DNA from 3 places in the Streptomyces sp. NPDC001407 genome. Region 3 is predicted to be linked to each of the others. Evidence: riboswitches for the same ligand, from Rfam matches in the RefSeq annotation. Region 3 holds a riboswitch; each other region holds the start of a gene.

Region 1 (5,003 bases), on a different contig from region 3:
AGGAACTCACCGCTGAGCGTCTCGCGCTTGAAGAGGTTGGAGACCTGCGGCTCGATGCACTCGTACACGCCCGCGATGGACGCGATGGTGGCCGTCGGCGCGATCGCCAGCAGCAGCGAGTTGCGCATGCCGACCTCGGCGATGCGGGCGCGCAGCGCCGCCCAGCGGTCGGCCCAGCGCTGCTCGGCGTTCGGGTAGTGGTCCGGGTGCAGCACGCCGCGGGCGGTGCGGGTCGCGGACCAGGCCGGGTGCGGGCCGTGCCGCTCGGCGAGGTCGGCGGACGCCTCGTAGGCCGCGAGCATGATGCGCTCGGAGATCCGGGTGGACAGCTCCTTCGCCTCGGGGGAGTCGAAGGGCAGGCGGAGCCGGAAGAAGACGTCCTGGAGACCCATCAGGCCCAGGCCCACCGGGCGCCAGCGGCTGTTGGAGTTGCCGGCCTGCTCGGTCGGGTAGAAGTTGATGTCCACGACGCGGTCGAGGAACGTCACGGCCGTACGGACCGTACGGTCGAGCTTCTCCCAGTCCATCACCTCTCCCCCATCGCCGATGTCCCTGCCCAGGTGCTGCGCCAGGTTGACCGAGCCGAGGTTGCAGACAGCCGTCTCGCCGTCGTCCGTGACCTCGAGGATCTCGGTGCAGAGGTTCGAGGAGTGGACGACCTTGCCGGGCTCGGCCGTCTGGTTCGCGGTGCGGTTGGACGCGTCCTTGAAGGTCATCCAGCCGTTGCCGGTCTGCGCGAGGGTGCGCATCATCCGGGAGTACAGCACGCGCGCCGGGATCTGCTTGACGGCCTTGCCCTCAGCCTCGGCCTTGCGGTACGCGGCGTCGAACTCGTCGCCCCACAGGTCGACCAGCTCGGGCGTGTCGGCCGGGGAGAACAGCGACCAGTCGGCGTCCGCCTCGACGCGGCGCATGAACTCGTCCGGGATCCAGTGCGCGGTGTTGAGGTTGTGCGTGCGGCGGGCCTCTTCACCGGTGTTGTCGCGGAGCTCCAGGAACTCCTCGATGTCCGCGTGCCAGGTCTCCAGATAGACGCAGGCCGCGCCCTTGCGCCGGCCGCCCTGGTTGACCGCCGCCACGGAGGCGTCGAGCGTGCGCAGGAACGGCACGATGCCGTTGGAGTGCCCGTTGGTGCCCCGGATCAGCGAGCCGCGCGAGCGGATGCGGCTGTAGGACAGGCCGATGCCGCCGGCGTGCTTCGACAGGCGCGCCACCTGGTGGTAGCGGTCGTAGATCGAGTCCAGCTCGTCCAGCGGCGAGTCCAGCAGATAGCAGGACGACATCTGCGGGTGGCGGGTGCCGGAGTTGAAGAGCGTGGGGGAGGACGGCAGGTACGACAGGGTGCTCGTCAGCCCGTAGAGCTCGGCGACGTCCTCCAGGGCCCGCACCGAGTGGTCCTCGGCCAGACCGCAGGCCACGCGCAGCAGGAAGTGCTGCGGGGTCTCGATGACCTGGCGGGTGATCGGGTGGCGCAGCAGGTAGCGGCTGTGCAGGGTGCGCAGGCCGAAGTAGCCGAAGCGGTCGTCGGCGCCGTCGGCGAGCGCCTTCTCGACGAGCTCGTCGAGGCGCGCGGCGTGGGTCGTGACGAACGCGGCGGTGTCGTCGGCGATCAGGCCCTCGCGGTGGCCGGTCGCGACGGACGCGGAGAAGGAGACGGCGCCCTGTCCGGCGGCCTCCTCGGCGATGGCGAGGGTGAGCAGGCGGGCCGCGAGCCTGGAGTACTCGGGCTCCTCGGCGATCAGGCCGGCGGCGGCCTCGGTGGCCAGGGACCGCAGTTCGGCCTCGTCCGAGCCCGGGTGGCGGCCCCGCAGCGCGGCGGCGGCGACCTTTCCGGGGTCGGTGGCGGGCAGATCGGCGGTGAGGTCGGTCAGGGTGCGCAGCAGCGCGGTCCCGGGGCCGCCGGTCGCTTCCGCGGACGCTGAGACCGGATCGGCGGGCGCGATGGTCACTGAGGCTCTCCCTCGCTCGGCAAGGGGCCGGGCGGGTGGCGCGCGACGGGCGCGTACGGGCATGCCTGAAGCACCAGGGCATGCTCGTAGCGTCCATCGGCCCAACCCGCGAGGCCCGGACGAATACAAAACGCCCGATGCGGGGCCGGAGCGGCTCAGCGGTGGGCGTGCTGTCGGCAGGTACTCGGACTCCTGCATGCGTCATTACGGCATACATGCACCGTTGCGGGACAGTTCCGGATTTCCACCGGATTCCCCTGCGACGACAGCGAGGACGAGCATACATCTAGTGCTGGCCGTCGCATGCACCACCACATCTTGTGTCACGCGGTAATCGGGCGGGTCGGAATGTGCTAACAGGGCCTGCCGGTACGGGGCATGACGGAGGGCCGCCGGCGCCTTGTGCGGCGCGCGACGGCCCTCGGTGACCCGGTGGGGTGGACGGGTGTCCGGCGGGGCGTCTGGGGGTGCCTGGGGGTGTCCGGGGGTGCGCCTGGAGGGGGCCGGGTGGGTGCGGGTGCGTTGCGTCTGCGGCGGGGACGCCCTTCGGGCGCGTCCTCAAACGCCGGACGGGCTGGATCGCACGGACCGTAGTCCGCACCATCCAGCCCGTCCGGCGTTTGAGGACACCGCGCGAAGCGCGGTCAGGGGTCTGGGGCGGCGCCCCAGTTTCGGGAAGGGGCGGGGCTGGGGAAGAAGAAAGCGCCGCCCGCAGGGCGTCAATGAGGTCAATGCCCCCCAGGGGCCCCCGCCGTCGCCGGAGGCAATTCCTCCGCCACCCCCGGATCCCCCACATCCGCCGTGTAATCGGACGCCTTCGTCTCGTCCACCCCGTCCGGGACACCCACCGCCTTGAACACCACCGTGAGCACGACAGCGACAAGCACATTCAGGACGAACGCCGTAAGCCCGATATACCCCTTCTCCCCGATGAACGGAATAAGGTTCGTATTCCCGAAATGATCCTGAGTCGCACTGGGCGTGTCATACGCCCGCCACGTCCCGTACGTCATGCCGACCGCCCACCCCGCCAGCAGACCCCACCGGTGGAACCAGCGGGTGAAGAGCCCGCCGACGAGCGCCGGGACGGTCTGGAGGATCCAGATGCCGCCGAGCAGCTGGAAATTGATCGCGACCGTCTTGTCCATCGTCAGGACGAAGACCAGCGCGCCGACCTTCACCAGCAGCGAGGCGAGCTTGGAGACCTTGGCCTCGTGCTCGGGTGAGGCGTCGGGGCGGATGAAGTCCTTGTAGATGTTCCGGGTGAAGAGATTCGCCGCGGCGATGGACATGATGGCCGCCGGCACCAGCGCGCCGATACCGATCGCCGCGAAGGCGACGCCCGTGAACCAGTCCGGGAACATGTCCTCGAAGAGCTGCGGAATGGCCAGCTGGCCGTTCTTCACCTTGACGCCCGCGGCGATCGCCATGAAGCCGAGCATGGCCAGCAGGCCCAGCATCAGGGAGTAGAGCGGCAGGATCGTGGTGTTGCGGCGGATGACGTTGCGGCTCTTGCTGGAAAGGACCGCGGTCACCGAATGCGGATAGAGGAACAGCGCCATCGCCGAGCCGAGCGCGAGCGTCGCGTACGCCCATTGCGCGTCCGGACCGCTCACCAGTGAGCCGCGCGGTCTGCCCGTCGCCGGATTCTTCTCGGCGAAGGCGTCACCCGCCTTCGCGAAGATGTGCTCGAAACCCCCCAGCCTGATGGGGATGTAGATGATGGCCACGATGATCACGATGTAGATCAGCGCGTCCTTGACGAAGGCGATCAGCGCCGGGGCCCGCAGCCCGGCCGAATACGTATAGGCCGCGAGCACGCCGAAGGCGATGAGCAACGGCAGGTCCTTCATGAACCAGTTGGACCCGCCACCGACCCCGAGAACGTCCAGCACGGCCTGGATTCCGACGAGTTGGAGCGCGATGTACGGCATCGTCGCGAGCAGCCCGGTCAGCGCGAGGGCCAGCGACAGCCCCTTCGAACCGAACCGGCCGCGGACGAAGTCCGAGGAGGTCACATAACCGTGCTTGTGCGCCACCGACCACAGCCGGGGCAGGAAGGTGAACACCAGCGGATAACACAGGATCGTGTAAGGCACCGCGAAGAATCCCGCCGCGCCGCCCGCGTAGATGGCCGCCGGCACGGCGACGAAGGTGTACGCCGTATAGAGGTCGCCGCCCAGCAGGAACCAGGTGATCCAGGTGCCGAACGACCGCCCGCCCAGCCCCCATTCGTCGAGGTTGTCCGCGTTCTCCGCGCGTCGCCAGCGGGAGGCGACGAATCCCATCACCGTGACGACCAGGAAGAAGAAGATGAACACGGCGAGTGCCACGCCGTTCACGCCGTTCTTCACGCGCGCTCACCCGCCTTACGGATCCGCTCGTTCCGCTCGTGTCGGCGCACGAGCATGTAGGCGATGACGGTGAGCGCGGTCGAGATCAGCACCCACAGCATCTGGTACCAGTAGAAGAAGGGGATCCCGATGAACGCGGGCGTGAGCCGCGCGTAGGAATCGACCCAGAGCATCGCGACGAAGGGAATGGCGAGACATACTCCGGCCACGACCATCGGCACCCTCACAACGGGCCCGCGCCCGCGCTCCGGTGGCTCCATCGGTGGTTCTGTCATGACGGCGACTCCCCCCTAGGTGATCACTGCGTGATGCGCAGGAAATCTAGGTCAGCCTCCTGCTGGGCGTCACCCCCTGTCCGCATATCGGTATGGCAACGTCATCCAGCGGGCCTTGCCCGTACGTAGCCCTCCAGCGCGGCCCGAACGGCGCTCATCCCGCGCTCAGTTGCCGCCACCGCCCCGGAGGCGTCGCTTCCGGCTCGCTCCGTCCGGCAGTCACGGCACTCGGTCTCATCGGCGACGGGCCGGATCACGCGACCGCAGCCGCCACCGCAGGAGCGTAGGGGGTTGGGGCGGGGCGCGGGCTCGGGGGCGGACTCGGGCATCTTGCGCGTCAGCCGGTCACGGAGAATCCCGGCGGGGGAGTGCACGCGCTCGGGGGTTCGCCTGCCGGGAGGGGCTCTGCCCCGCTGAAGGGATCA
Region 2 (5,003 bases), on a different contig from region 3:
CTGGTCGAGGGTCGCGCCGTGGACGACCGTGCCGTGGTTCCGCAGCAGACAGCCCGTGCGGCCCTCCAGGGCGCGCAGCATGTTGTGGGCGAGTTCGTCCGTGCCGTAGAGCGCGTAGTCGGCGACCCGTACCGGGCCGCCCAGCGCGCCCGCCATGTAGTGGACCAGGGGCAGCTCGTCGACCAGGCCCGCGGTCGCCGTCGCGTGGACGGCGTGGGTGTGGACGACGGCCGCCGCGTCGGTGGAGCGGTAGACGGCCAGGTGCATGGGGAGTTCGCTGGTGGGGGTCAGCTCGCCGAGGACCTGGCGGCCGTCGAGGTCGACGCCGACCGCGTCCTCGGGGCGGAGCCGGTCGTAGGGGACCCCGCTGGGCGTGACAAGAACGACATCGCCGACCCTCGCCGAGACGTTGCCGGAGGTGCCCACCACCAGCCCGTCCGCCACGGTGCGGCGGGCGGTGGCCACCACCTCGGCCCAGGCCCGGCCTATGTCGTCGCCCGTGTCGCCGTTGTCACTCTGCGCTGTGTTCGATATCCGCATCGCCATCCGCCTCCGGTTCGCGTCACCACTCGGTCCGACCCAGTTCACCTTCCGTTCACCCAGGGTCCTTACGGTCACCGCTGTACTGACCATCGAGCTGATTGCCTGGGTGAATGGAACACATCACGCTTCTCATCGGGATCGTGATCGTCACGGCCTTGGTGTTCGACTTTACGAACGGCTTCCACGACACGGCCAACGCCATGGCCACCACCATCTCCACCGGGGCACTCAAGCCCAAGGTGGCAGTGGCGATGTCGGCCGTTCTCAACCTTGTCGGCGCGTTCCTTTCCGTCGAGGTCGCCAAGACCATCTCCGGGGGCATCATCGACGAGAGCGCCGGGATCAGACCCGAAGTGATCTTCGCGGGCCTGATCGGCGCGATCGTCTGGAACCTGCTGACGTGGCTGGCCGGACTGCCCTCCAGCTCCTCGCACGCCCTCTTCGGCGGCCTGATCGGCGCGACCATCGTGTCCGTCGGCTTCGACGCGGTGAACGCCGACAAGGTCGTCATGAAGGTCCTCATCCCGGCGGTCGCGGCGCCCGTCGTGGCCGGCATCGCCGCCATGGTCGCCACGCGGCTCACCTACCGGCTCGCCAAGGGCCGCGACGAGAAGGAGACCGCCAAGGGCTACCGCGCCGGGCAGATCGCCTCGGCCGCCCTGGTCTCCCTCGCCCACGGCACCAACGACGCGCAGAAGACGATGGGTGTCATCACCCTCGCGCTGGTCACCGGCGGCGTCGTCGCCCCGCACTCCGACCCGCCGCTGTGGGTCATCGTCTCCGCGGGCCTGGCCATCGCGCTCGGTACGTACCTGGGCGGCTGGCGCATCATCCGTACGCTCGGCAAGGGCCTCACCGACATCCAGCCGCCGCAGGGCTTCGCCGCCCAGACCGGCGCCGCGACCGTGATCCTCGCCTCCTCGCACATCGGCTTCGCGCTCTCCACCACCCAGGTCTGCTCCGGCTCGATCATGGGCTCCGGCCTCGGCCGCAAGGGCGGCGTGGTCCGCTGGTCGACCGCGGGCCGGATGGCCGTCGCCTGGTGCCTGACGCTGCCGGCCGCGGGCATCGTCGCCGGTGGCGCCGCGTTCCTCGCCGACCAGGGCGACTGGGGCGTCGCCACGGTCGCGGTACTCGGCCTGATGGTGTCCGGCGCGATCTACGCCGCTTCCCGCCGCAAGCCCGTCACCCACGACAGCGTCAACGAGGACCAGCCGGAAGCGGCCGAGCCGGCCGGTGTGGTCACCGCCGCGCTCCAGGCCGTCGCCCCGCCGCCGGTCGGCCCCGTGGTCACCGTCTCCCCCGAAGCCGGGCGCACTCCCGCCGCCGCGGCGAGCTAAGGAATCCACACCATGCACATCGACTGGGCAGCTCTTGGGCAGGTCTTCGGCGTCAGCCTCGTGGTGACCGTCGGATTGGTCGGCGTCTTCACGCTGGGGATCGTCGGAACGTCGCGCCCTGCGGGCAGCGCGGCTCCGGGGGTTCTGGCGCGGTCCGGGGCGTATGCGTGCTTTGCGCTGTGCGCGGCGGCTGTGGGGTACGGGATCTTTTTGATCGTGGGGTAGGTGGGGGTGGGTTTTGTTCCCCAGCCCCGCCCCTTCCCGAAACTGGGGCTTCGCCCCAGACCCCGCAACACGTTTCGCGTGTTGTCCTCAAACGCCGGACGGGCTGATGGTGCTGACCGTAACCAGCACCATCAGCCCGTCCGGCGTTTGAGGACGAGCGCCGCAGGCGCCCACGCACCGCACCCAGATCAGCGCACCCCCAAGCCCAGCCCACCCACCAGGCCGGAAGTTGACGCCCGTTCATACCCCATGGTGGACTTCCGGGGCCAAACGGCGACAGCAGAGGAAGCCGGTGTGAGTCCGGCGCGGTCCCGCCACTGTCACCGGGGAGCGTTCCCCCAAGCACTACCGCCACGGCCGCGAGGCCGGAAGGCCGGGGGCGGCGTCGATCCGGGAGCCAGGAGACTCTGGTCGCCGGTCACGTCGAGCCAGGGCGCGGACCCTGAGTGAGGACACATCGCCATGCCCGGCCGCCGCCGACCATCCCGTTCCCCCGGATCCAGGTACCACACGACGGCGGTCTGATCCGATGCGCGCCGATCATCTCGGTTTCGCGTGCGGTGCCGCCCTCGGCTTCCTCGGTGACCGCGCCCTCGGCGACCCCCGCCGCGGCCATCCCGTGGCCGCTTTCGGACGGGCCGCGCAGGCCGTGGAGCAGCGGCTGTGGCGTGACCACCGCGGTCACGGCGCCCTGCACACGCTGCTGTGCGCGGGCGGCACCGTGGCCGCCGCCGGAGCGCTGGCCCGTGCCGTACGCCCCTCCCGCGCCGCCGGGATCGCCCTGACCGCCGCCACCACGTGGGCCGTGCTGGGCGGCACCTCGCTGGGCCGTGAGGCCCGTGCCGTCGGGGGCGCGCTCGCCGCCGGTGACCTGGAGGTCGCCCGGGAGCGGCTGCCCCATCTGTGCGGGCGCGACCCCGAGGCGCTGGACGGCCCGCAAATGGCCCGCGCCGTCGTGGAGTCCGTGGCCGAGAACACCTCCGACGCCGTCGTCGGCGCCCTCGTCTGGGGTGCGCTGGGCGGCGTTCCGGGGCTGGCCGGCTTCCGGGCCGTCAACACCCTGGACGCGATGGTCGGCCACAAGTCGCCCCGCTACCGGCGCTTCGGCTGGGCCGCGGCCCGGCTCGACGACGTCGTCGGCTGGCCCGGCGCCCGGCTCACCGCGACCCTCGCCGTGCTCGCCGGCCCCGACCCTCGGGGTGCCTGGCGGGTGGCCCGGCGCGACGCGTCCCGGCACCCGAGCCCCAACGCGGGCCCGGTGGAGGCCGCGTTCGCCGGGGCGCTCGGCGTCCGGCTCGGCGGCACCCTCGCCTACAAGGGCCGCGTCGAGCACCGCCCCGTCCTGGGCGCGGAGAACCGGCCCGTGGAGACCGCCGACATCGAGCGCGCCGTGCGCCTCTCCCGGCGGGTGTCGCTGCTGGCGCTGGGCGTCGCGATCGGGGTGCGGGCCGCCGTCTCCCGGGGCCGTGCGGCGGGCAGCCTTTCCCCAGATCGTCTTACGAGGAGGAGCCGGTGACAGCGGACAAGGGCGGGCCTTCGGGCCCGCTGGGCGGGGGCCTGCTCGTGGCCGGGACGACCTCGGACGCGGGCAAGAGCGTGGTGACCGCCGGGATCTGCCGGTGGCTGGTCCGCAAGGGCGTCAAGGTCGCGCCGTTCAAGGCGCAGAACATGTCGCTCAACTCCTTCGTGACCCGCGAGGGCGCGGAGATCGGCCGCGCGCAGGCCATGCAGGCGGCCGCGGCCCGGGTCGAGCCGTCGGCCCTGATGAATCCCGTGCTGCTCAAGCCCGGTGGCGACCGCAGCAGTCAGGTGGTGCTGATGGGCAAGCCTGTGGGCGAGCTCAGCGCCCGTGGGTATTTCGGGGGGTCCGGGGGGTCGTCCCCCGGGGAGACACGGCATTCGGGGCGTCAGGAGCAGTTGTTCGGCACGGTGACCGCGTGCCTGGAGGAGCTGCGGCGCACCCATGACGCGGTGATCTGCGAGGGCGCGGGCAGCCCCGCCGAGATCAATCTGCGGCGCACGGACATCGTCAACATGGGCATAGCCCGTGCGGCGCGGCTGCCGGTCGTCGTGGTCGGTGACATCGACCGGGGCGGGGTGTTCGCGTCGTTCTTCGGTACGACGGCGCTGCTGTCCCGCGAGGACCAGGCGCACATAGCGGGCTATCTGGTCAACAAGTTCCGGGGTGACGTGACGCTGCTGGAGCCCGGCCTGGAGATGCTGCGGGACCTCACCGGGCGGCCCACGGTCGGCGTGCTGCCGTTCGCCCACGGCCTGGGCATCGACGAGGAGGACGGTCTGCGGGTGTCGATGCGCGGCGCCGTCCGGGAGTCGGTGGTGGCCCCGCCGCACGGCGCGGACGTGCTGCGCGTCGCGGTGTGCGCGGTGCCGCTGATGTCGAACTTCACCGACGTCGACGCGCTCGCCGCCGAACCGGGCGTCGTCGTACGGTTCGTGGACCGCCCGGAGGAGCTCCTCGACGCGGATCTGGTCGTCGTGCCGGGCACCCGCGGCACCGTGCGGGCGCTCGCCTGGCTGCGCGAGCGCGGGCTCGCGGACGCGCTCGCGCGGCGCGCGGCGGAGGGCCGGCCGGTGCTGGGCATCTGCGGCGGCTACCAGCTGCTGGGCGAGCGCATCGAGGACGAGGTCGAGTCGAAGGCGGGCACCGTCGAGGGCCTGGGCCTGCTGCCGGTCCGGGTGCGGTTCGCCCTGGAGAAGACGCTGGCCCGGCCGGTCGGCGAGGCGCTCGGCGAGCGGGTGGAGGGCTACGAGATCCACCACGGTGTCGCCGAAGTGCTGGGCGGAGAAGAGGCGTTCCTGGACGGGTGCCGGTCGGGATCCGTGTGGGGCACGCACTGGCACGGCTCGCTGGAGAGCGACGGTTTCCGGCGGGCG
Region 3 (5,003 bases):
ACAGGAACGTCGCCGCTCCCCAGACGCTGCGGTCCCGGGCCTCGTCGAGCACTTCGACCGGCCGGAACCACAGCCCGAATATGAGGCGGTGCCAGAGCAGTCTGCGCGGTGCCGCGGCCGGGGCGTGCGGTGAGGAGGACGCGGGCGCGGAGGGTGAGGGGGTCACGGGCATGGATGCAATTTCTATCACCGAGCGGCCCGGCCACCGGTGGCCGGGCCGCTCGGCTCCTCGCGCATGAGGCGACGTCAGACCGGTTCGGGTGCCCTGGGATCGGTGTCGGCGCCGGGCCCCGCGTCCGGTCCCGGGCCCGCGTCGGGGCCCGGTTCCGGGCCCGTGGAGCCGTCGGGATCGGCGCCCGCGTCGGGGTCGGGGGCGTGCAGGTACTCCTCCGAGATCTCGCGCGGGCCGAACGGCCACACCTTCTCGACGCGCGCCCAGAGCGCGAACGCCACACAGCCCGCGGCGACCCAGGCGAGCGACCACTCGATGGGGTGCCGGCCGGGGGAGTTCTTGTCCGCGTAGCCGTAGATCACCAGCCAGCCCACGAGCGCCACCAGGCTCGGCAGCGGATAGAGCCACATGCGGTACGGGCGGCGCAGCCCCGGCTGCCGGCGGCGCAGCACCGACACCGCCACCACCTGGGCCAGCGCCTGGACGATCACCATCACGGTGGTCAGCAGCTGGATCAGCGTGGTCAGGTCCGTATGACGGCCGATCAGGAAGCCGACGCAGGTGATGACGCCCATCGACGCCAGGCCCAGCACCGGGAAGTGGTGGCGGGGGTGCAGGCTGCCGAAGGAGCGGAAGAAGACCTTGTCCCGCGCTGCGTCGTAGGGCACGCGGGAGCCGCCGAGGAGACCGGTGAGGACGGAGGCGACGGCCGTGATCAGGATCAGCACCGTGACCGTCCGGGCCGGGCCCTTGCCCCAGGCCGTCTCCAGGACGGCGGAGGCCACGGAGGAGTGTGCCGTGGAGTTCTCGTCGAGCATCTGCTTCCAGTCGACGACCCCCAGTGTGCCGATCTGGAGCAGCAGATAGATCGCCATGATGCCGAGGATGGAGTAGACGATCGCGCGCGGCAGCGTCCGTCCCGGGTTCTTGATCTCGGCGCCCATGTAGGCGGCGGTGTTGTAGCCGAGGTAGTCGTAGATGCCGATGGTCAGGCCCGCCGCGAAGCCGATCCAGAAGTGATTGGTCGTCAGCTCGAAGGCGTGGGCGGGATAGGTGAAGGCCCGGTGGGGGCTGAAGTGGGTGAACGCCGCGAGGATGACGAGGACGACCGAGGCGATCATCACCGCCCACAGCACCACGGTGAGCCGCGCGATGTTCTCCACCCGCCGCCACAGCGCCACGACGATGAGCGCGATGACCGCGAGCCCCACGAGGTCCCCGGCCGTCTGCCCCATGCCCGGCCACAGATAGCCGAGGTACTGCACGAAGCCGATGATCCCCGTCGACATGCCCAGCGGGATGAACAGCATGGCCGTCCACACGAAAAGGAACGGCATCAGCTTGCCGCTGCGGTACTGGAACGCCTGCCGCAGATAGACGTAACTGCCGCCCGCCCCCGGCAGCGAGGCACCCAGCTCCGCCCAGATCAGCCCGTCGGCGAGCGCCAGCAGCGCGCCCGCGACGAACCCGATCACCGCCTGCGGGCCGCCGAACGCCGTCACCATCAGGGGGATGGTGACGAAGGGCCCGATGCCGCACATCTGGCTCATGTTGATGGTGGTGGCCTGGAACAGCCCGATCCGGCGTACGAATCCGACCCGTCGCTCCGGTTCCTGCCCGGTGTCCGCCATGGGCGTGCCCTCTCTCGTGCCGGATGGGGTGACCCGTCAACTGCACTGGTAGTAGCACCGGCTCGCGGGGCGCGTCCAGCATCGGCGCTCCGGAACGGCGGGCGCCCGCGCATGCCCGGAGAGCGCTCCTGCCCGACTATGGCAACTGCCACTTCTTTGCCACTCGCGCCGGTCAGAGCGCTAAAGTGGCCCGGCCGTGGTGTTCGGGAAGACCGGTGACGGACCCTCGTGGTCCCACTCCGGAGCGGCCCTCGCCACTGTGATCGGGGAGTTACCGTCCCGTTCCGCGCGCCCTCGGGGTGCGCGGAGCCACTGGCCGCAGCCTGCTGCCGGGAAGGCAGGGACGGGCGCGAGCGAACCCGTAAGCCAGGAGACCGGCCACGGCATCTCACGAGAAGATCCACGAGGTGCTGGAGCGTGACCCGCAAGATGACCCTGCCCACCGAAACCCCCGCCGCGCCCGCCACCGGCGGCCCGTCCGCATTCCGCTGGCGCCGCCAGGACACCGTGCGCACCGCCGGACTCCTGGGCGTCATAGCCGCCCTGCACGTCGTCGCCTTCGGCGTGCTCTATCTGCTCGTCGTCCCCGACCACTACACCGTGGACTCCAAGGTCTACGGCGTCGGACTCGGCGTCACCGCCTACACCCTCGGCATGCGGCACGCCTTCGACGCCGACCACATCGCCGCCATCGACAACACCACCCGCAAGCTGATGGCCGACGGCAAGCGCCCGGTCTCGGTCGGCTTCTGGTTCGCCCTCGGCCACTCCAGCGTGGTCGTCGTCATGGCCGCGCTGGTGGCGGGCGGCACCCAGATCGCCGGGAAGCTGATGGACGAGGACTCCACCACCCACCAGACCCTCGGTGTCGTCGGCACGTCGGTCTCCGGCGGCTTCCTCTACCTCATCGCCGCCCTCAACCTCGTCGCCCTCGCGGGCATCCTGCGCATCTTCCGCGCCATGCGCGAGGGCCGCTACGACGAGGCCGAGCTGGAGCAGCACCTGGACTCGCGCGGCTTCATGAACCGCATCCTCGGCCGCTTCACCCGCTCCATCACCCGCCCCGGCCAGATGTACCCCCTGGGCTTCCTCTTCGGCCTCGGCTTCGACACCGCCACCGAGGTCACCCTCATGGTGATGGCGGGCAGCGGCGCGGCCGCCGGGCTGCCCTGGTACGCGATCCTGTGCCTGCCGCTGCTGTTCGCCGCCGGGATGAGCCTCTTCGACACCCTCGACGGCACGTTCATGAACTTCGCCTACCAGTGGGCGTTCTCCAACCCCGTCCGCAAGGTCTACTACAACCTCACCATCACCGGCCTCTCGATCGCCGTCGCCTTCCTCATCGGCACCATCGAGCTGGTCACCGTGCTGCACGACAAGCTCGACATGAACGACGCGGTCACCGGCTGGATCTCCGGCCTCAACCTCGACAACGTCGGCTTCGTCATCGTCGGCCTCTTCGTGGTGGTCTGGGCGGCGGCGCTCGCCTACTGGCGGTTCGGCAAGGTCGAGCAGCGCTGGGCGGCGCGCGCGGCGACGGCCTCCAGCGAGGCGGCCTGACGGCCGGCGAGGTTCTTACGGACCGGTGACGGGGCGGCGCCGGTACGGGCGCCCCGCCGCCCGCGCCTCTAACGTCGGGTCCATGCGCGTACTCGTCACCGGAGGCGCGGGCTTCATCGGCTCGCACATCGTCACCGCACTCACCGCCCGCGGCCACCGGCCCGTCGTCCTCGACGCGCTGCTGCCCGCGGCCCACCCCGAGACACCGCCCCGGCCCGCCGGCGTCGAGTGGACCGATGCCGACCTCCGCGACCGCGCGGCCGTGGCCGGTGCCCTGCGCGGCATCGACGCCGTCTGCCACCAGGCCGCGATGGTCGGCCTCGGCAAGGACTTCGCCGACGCTCCCGCCTATGTGGGCTGCAACGACCTCGGCACGGCCGTCCTCCTCGCGGAGATGGCCGCAGCGGGCGTGCGCCGCCTGGTCCTCGCCGGCTCCATGGTCGTCTACGGCGAGGGACGCTACGCCTGCCCCCGGCACGGCGTGGTGCGCCCCGGCCCGCGGGCGGCCGCGGACCTCGACGCCGGGCGCTACGAACCGCGCTGCCCGCGCTGCGAGCGGGAACTGACGCCGGGCCTGGTCGACGAGGACGCCCCCGTCGACCCCCGCAACGTCTACGCGACGACCAAGCTCGCCCAGGAACACCTGGCCGCCGCCTGGGCCCGCGCCACCGGCGGCACGGCCGTCTCCCTGCGCTACCACAACGTCTACGGCCCGGGGATGCCCCGCGACACCCCGTACGCGGGCGTCGCCTCCTTCTTCCGCTCCTCGCTCGCCCGCGGCGAGGGCCCCCGCGTCTTCGAGGACGGCCGCCAGCGCCGGGACTTCGTGCACGTACGCGACGTGGCCGCGGCGAACGTCCTGGCCCTGGAACACCTCGCCGGCCGCCCGGCGGGCACCCTGCGCGCGTACAACTGCGGCAGCGACACCCCGCACACCATCGGGGAGATGGCCGCCGCCCTGGCTTCCGCGCACGGCGGACCGGCTCCCGTCGTCACGGGCGAGTACCGGCTCGGCGACGTCCGTCACATCACCGCGTCCTCGCGGCGCCTGCGCGAGGAGCTGGGCTGGCGCGCGGCGGTGGGTTTCGCGGAGGGGATGACGGAGTTCGCGCGGGCGCCGCAGCGCGTGTGACCATGGCTGCGTACGGGTGAACATCCCGCCATCCCGGGCCGGATCCGCCGTCCCGGGATAGATGGATGGCATATCGGTGCGCTTCCAGGAAAGGCGGCAGACATGGCGGACAACGACCTGGGAACCCTGCTCGGCGGGCTGCTCGGCGGCAGCAAGGAAGGCTCTCTGCTGGGCTCTTTGCTCGGTGCGCTCGGCAGCGGGGGAGGGGAGTCGCTCTCCGGCCTGTTGCAGCAGCTCCAGGAGGGCGGGCTCGGCGCGAAGACCGGCTCCTGGGTGGGCACCGGGCCCAACGAGCCGGTCAGCGGCCCGGAAGTGGCGCAGGCCCTGCCCTACCAGGCGCTCGACCACGTCGCGCAGAAGGCGGGCGTCACACCGGAGGAAGCGGCGGACGAGCTGGCGCGGGTGATTCCGCAGGCGGTCGACAAGCTGACGCCCACCGGCGAGGTCCCCCAGGGGTCCCTGGAAGAAGTGATCGCCCACCACCAGGGCGGCTGACGCGGGCGGTTTC

What was found. Region 3 has a riboswitch for cobalamin ahead of ACFY1P_RS06305 (HoxN/HupN/NixA family nickel/cobalt transporter). Riboswitches for the same ligand answer to the same signal wherever they lie in the genome.
Region 1: it holds a riboswitch for cobalamin, as region 3 does, so the genes downstream of both, ACFY1P_RS01785 (ribonucleoside-diphosphate reductase subunit alpha) here and ACFY1P_RS06305 (HoxN/HupN/NixA family nickel/cobalt transporter) in region 3, are expected to answer to the same signal.
Region 2: it holds a riboswitch for cobalamin, as region 3 does, so the genes downstream of both, ACFY1P_RS23030 (cobalamin biosynthesis protein) here and ACFY1P_RS06305 (HoxN/HupN/NixA family nickel/cobalt transporter) in region 3, are expected to answer to the same signal.

What each region holds. Positions count from the first base shown of each region.
Region 1 is NZ_JBIAWF010000001.1:392,763-397,765, reverse strand. Features, by position in the region: gene ACFY1P_RS01785 (ribonucleoside-diphosphate reductase subunit alpha) at 1-1,949, opposite strand, end outside; cobalamin riboswitch at 2,107-2,248, opposite strand; gene mctP (monocarboxylate uptake permease MctP) at 2,678-4,303, opposite strand; gene ACFY1P_RS01775 (DUF3311 domain-containing protein) at 4,300-4,578, opposite strand.
Region 2 is NZ_JBIAWF010000017.1:54,906-59,908, forward strand. Features, by position in the region: gene ACFY1P_RS23015 (class II aldolase/adducin family protein) at 1-540, opposite strand, end outside; gene ACFY1P_RS23020 (anion permease) at 654-1,883, shown strand; gene ACFY1P_RS23025 (hypothetical protein) at 1,896-2,108, shown strand; cobalamin riboswitch at 2,390-2,516, shown strand; gene ACFY1P_RS23030 (cobalamin biosynthesis protein) at 2,638-3,624, shown strand; gene ACFY1P_RS23035 (cobyric acid synthase) at 3,654-5,003, shown strand, end outside.
Region 3 is NZ_JBIAWF010000003.1:163,217-168,219, reverse strand. Features, by position in the region: gene ACFY1P_RS06315 (YIP1 family protein) at 1-172, opposite strand, end outside; gene ACFY1P_RS06310 (amino acid permease) at 247-1,803, opposite strand; cobalamin riboswitch at 1,984-2,201, shown strand; gene ACFY1P_RS06305 (HoxN/HupN/NixA family nickel/cobalt transporter) at 2,221-3,363, shown strand; gene ACFY1P_RS06300 (NAD-dependent epimerase/dehydratase family protein) at 3,446-4,495, shown strand; gene ACFY1P_RS06295 (YidB family protein) at 4,502-4,990, shown strand.